One region of the Streptomyces sp. NPDC053542 genome, then DNA from elsewhere that is predicted to be linked to it. Evidence: riboswitches for the same ligand, from Rfam matches in the RefSeq annotation. Region 1 holds a riboswitch; the other holds the start of a gene.
What was found. A riboswitch is a leader RNA that binds a small molecule or an ion and turns the genes downstream of it on or off. The one in region 1 is predicted to bind thiamine pyrophosphate.

Region 1 (2,172 bases):
GTCGTACACCGTGCCCTCCGCCTCGCACCGCGCGATGTTCGTCGCGACCGTGCGCGGCCCCTGAAGGGCGTTGTCCCAGTGGTGCACGAGGAGCCGGCGGCCGTAGCGCGCGGACGGGAAGGAGGCGCAGTCGCCGACCGCGTAGACATCGGGCACCGAGGTGCGCAGCCGCTCGTCGGCCCGTACGGAGCGGTCCTCGCACAGCTCGACACCGGAGCCGGCCAGCCAGTCCGTGGCACAGCGCGAGCCGATGCCGATGACCACGGCGTCCGCGGGCAGCGACGTGCCGTCGGCGAGCAGGACGGCGCCTTCCTGTACGGCGGCGACGCGGGTACCGGTACGGAGCGTGGCGCCCGCGTCGGCGTACCAGCGGGCCATGTGGGCGGCGACCTCTTCGGGCAGCGCGCCGGCCAGCGGGCGGTCGGCGGCCTCCACGACGGTGACCTCGCAGCCGGTCTCGCGGGCCGCGGTGGCGAACTCCGCGCCGATCCAGCCCGCACCGACCACCACGACGCGCTGCTGCGCGGCCAGTACCGGGCGCAGCCGCTCGGCGTCGTCCAGGGTGCGCAGCACGTGCACACCCGGTACGCCCTCGCTGCCCGGGAGGGTCATCGCCTCCGCCCCGGTGGCGATGACCAGCCGGTCGTAGTGCACCGGGCCGGTCTCGGTCAGCACCTCATGGGCGTCGGCGTCGAGTCCGGTGACGGCCCTGCCGAGCTCCAGCTCGATCGCCAGGGAGGCGAAGTCGACGTCGAAGGCCGAGCCGTCCGCCTTGCCGAGCAGCACCGCCTTGGAGAGCGGCGGCCGGTCGTAGGGCGGGTGCGGTTCGGCGCCGAGCAGGGTGATCGTGCCGCGCCAGCCCTGTTCGCGCAGGGCAACGGCGGTCTGCACGCCCGCCATCCCCGCGCCGGCGATGACGACGCGGCGCGAGCGGTCGGGGGTCCGCGAGTACTTGCTCTGCTGGCTCACTCGATCACTCTAGGACGCACCCCCTGGCCGGACTCAGCACCGCGCGACGAGATCTCTGACACAGGGTCACGCTCCGGCCGCGCAGAGCACCCTTACCGTGCGTCGGTCACGCGTACTACTCTGACGGCACTTGTACTCGCGGGAGCCCGGACGCACCGGGCTGAGAGGGAGGCTGCGGCGGCCTCCGACCGTACGAACCTGATCCGGGTCATGCCGGCGAAGGGAGGGGCTGGAAGCCCATGCATCCACCTGCACGTACACCGGCGGAGACAGCTGCCGGGCGGCCCGACGCGGTGATCGTCGGGGGCGGTCTCATGGGGCTCGTGACGGCCTGGCGGGCGGCCCAGCGGGGCCTGCGCACCGCCGTCGTGGACCCCGAGCCGGGCGGCGGCGCGGCGCGCGTCGCGGCCGGCATGCTGGCCGCCGTCACGGAGCTGCACTACGGCGAGGAAACGCTCCTGGGGCTGAATCTCGACTCCGCTGCGCGCTATCCGGCGTTCGCCGCCGAGCTGGCCGAGGCGAGCGGCCAGGATCTGGGGCACCGGCGGTGCGGCACGCTCGCCGTGGCCCTGGACGCCGACGACCGCGCCCATCTGCGGGAGCTGCATGCGCTGCAGCGCCGCTGCGGCCTGGAATCGGAATGGCTGACCGGCCGCGAGTGCCGGAAGCTCGAACCGATGCTCGCGCCGGGCGTGCGCGGCGGGCTGCGGGTGGACGGTGACCACCAGATCGACCCGCGACGGCTCGCCACGGCCCTTCTGGCGGCCTGCGAGCGGGCCGGGGTGGAGTTCGTACGGGAGCGGGCCGGGCGGCTGACCGTGGCCGGGGACCGGGCCACCGGCATCGAGCTGGCGGACGGCACGGCGCTGCCGGCCGGGCAGGTCGTGCTGGCGGCGGGCAGCTTCAGCGGGCGGCTGGCCGGGGTGCCCGAGCACGTACGGCCGCCGGTCCGGCCGGTCAAGGGCCAGGTGCTGCGGCTGAGGATTCCCGCCGCGTACGGCCCGTTCCTCTCCCGCACCGTGCGCGCCGTGGTGCGCGGCGGACCGCTCTACCTGGTGCCGCGCGAGAACGGCGACATGGTCGTCGGCGCCACCAGCGAGGAGCTGGGCTGGGACACCACGGTGACCGCGGGCGGCGTCTACGAGCTGCTGCGCGACGCGCACGAGCTGGTGCCGGGCATCACCGAGCTGCCGCTGACCGAGA
Region 2 (2,172 bases), on a different contig from region 1:
CGCGAGGATGTCGCAGAGCTCTTCGAAGTTCTCGTAGAGGAAGGACTCCTTGTGGTGCGCCAGACACCACGCCGCCATGATCGAGCCGCCGCGGGAGACGATGCCGGTCTTGCGGCGGGCGGTGAGCGGGACGTACCGCAGGAGCACGCCGGCGTGGACCGTCATGTAGTCGACGCCCTGCTCGGCCTGCTCGATGACGGTGTCCTTGTAGATCTCCCAGGTGAGCTCCTCGGCCTTGCCGTCGACCTTCTCCAGAGCCTGGTAGAGGGGGACGGTGCCGATCGGGACGGGGGAGTTGCGCAGGACCCACTCGCGGGTGGTGTGGATGTTGCGGCCGGTGGAGAGGTCCATGACCGTGTCGGCGCCCCAGCGGGTCGCCCAGGTCATCTTCTCCACCTCCTCCTCGATGGAGGAGGTCACCGCGGAGTTGCCGATGTTGGCGTTGACCTTCACCAGGAAGTTCTTGCCGATGATCATCGGCTCGATCTCCGGGTGGTTGACGTTCGCCGGCAGCACCGCGCGGCCCGCCGCGATTTCGTCCCGCACGAACTCGGGGCTGCAGTTCTCGCGGATCGCGACGTACTCCATCTCCGCGGTGATCTCGCCGCGCTGCGCGTACGCGAGCTGGGTGACGGCGCCGTCCCGGCCGCGGCGCGGCTGCCGGGGCCGGCCCGGGAAGACCGCGTCGAGGTTCTTCAGGCCGCCACGCGGCGAGGTGTGCTTGAGGCCGTCGTCCTCAGGACGCATCGGCCGGCCCGCGTACTCCTCGGTGTCGCCGCGGGCGATGATCCAGTTCTCCCGCAGCGGCGCGAGGCCGCGGCGGACGTCGGTTTCGATGTTGGGGTCGGTGTACGGCCCTGACGTGTCGTAAAGCGTCACGTGCTCGCCGTTGGTGAGGTGCACTCGCCGGACCGGGACCCGGAGGTCCGGGCGCGTTCCGGAGACATAGCCCTTGTGCCAGCCGATCTGCTCGGTGGCAGCCTGAGCGTCCGCGCCCTGGCCGTTTTCAGGCGTGCGTGCATCCTGCAGAGTCATTGAGACCCACTCCCTACGCCGGCATTACCCGGTAACAGGTTCGGCGGTCGACGCAGCTCTTTCCGTGTCGGCGTTTCACGTGAAACACCGCCGGTACGGAATCAGCGCCCTCTCAGCCCGGTGCTCCGAGCTCCCGCGATTGCAAAGGTGCCACCACGGTAGCGGCCGGAGCCGCGTGGTGAACAGGGGGCCCGGTGAGTTGTTGGATGATCGGGCGGTGACCCGCAACGAGCCCGAGCCCCAGCCGCACCCTCATCCGCATGCGCATGCGCACGGCCACAGTCATGGCCACGGCCCCGCCGCGCCCGTCTCCCGCCATCTGCGCAAGGTCATCGCCGCGGTACTGATCCCGTTCGCCCTGGCGGTGGGCGTCGGGCTCATCGCGCTCTGGCCCGGCGGCGCGCCCGCGCACAAGCCGACGGGGGTCGGGTTCGACCAGGAGACCCAGTCCGCGCGGGTCGTCCGGCTGACGAAGGTGGACTGCGCGGACGTCAACGCGCAGCAACAGCAGCAGATGCAGCAGCAACAGCCGCCGACAGGACCCGGCGGCGGCGCCCAGCAGCAGGCGCGGAGCTGTGAGCAGGCCACCATCGAGGTCACCAGCGGCAAGGACACGGGGCACCGCTTCAAGACCGTGGTGACGCCGGACGCCTCGCGCCGCTACACCGAGGGCCAGGACGTCGTGGTGGCGTACGCGCCCAAGGCACCCCGGGACCTGCAGTACTCGGTCACCGACGTGGACCGCACCTTCCCGATGTGGGTACTGGCCGCGGTGTTCGCGCTGGCGGTAGTGGTCGTCGGGCGGCTGCGCGGGGTACTGGCGCTGGTCGCGCTGGCGGCGAGCTTCGCCGTCCTCACGCTGTTCATCCTGCCGGCCATCCTGCAGGGCTCGAATCCGCTGCTGGTGGCGGTGGTCGGAGGCAGCGCGATCATGCTCATCGCGCTGTACATGTGCCACGGCCTGACGGCCCGTACATCGGTCGCGGTGCTCGGCACGCTGGCGTCCCTGCTGCTGATCGGGCTGCTGGGATCGGTCTTCATCGGCTGGGCGCAGCTGACGGGCAACACGGACGACCAGACGGGACTGGTGCACAGCCTCTACCCGGGCATCGAGATCCGCGGTCTGCTGCTCGCGGG

Region 2: another riboswitch for thiamine pyrophosphate. It lies ahead of thiC (phosphomethylpyrimidine synthase ThiC); the one in region 1 lies ahead of thiO (glycine oxidase ThiO).

The regions. Positions count from the first base shown of each region.
Region 1 is NZ_JBITXL010000004.1:89,086-91,257, reverse strand. Features, by position in the region: gene ACIGXO_RS12105 (NAD(P)/FAD-dependent oxidoreductase) at 1-900, opposite strand, end outside; TPP riboswitch at 1,098-1,211, shown strand; gene thiO (glycine oxidase ThiO) at 1,209-2,172, shown strand, end outside.
Region 2 is NZ_JBITXL010000005.1:294,186-296,357, reverse strand. Features, by position in the region: gene thiC (phosphomethylpyrimidine synthase ThiC) at 1-1,035, opposite strand, end outside; TPP riboswitch at 1,029-1,182, opposite strand; gene ACIGXO_RS16265 (YibE/F family protein) at 1,253-2,172, shown strand, end outside.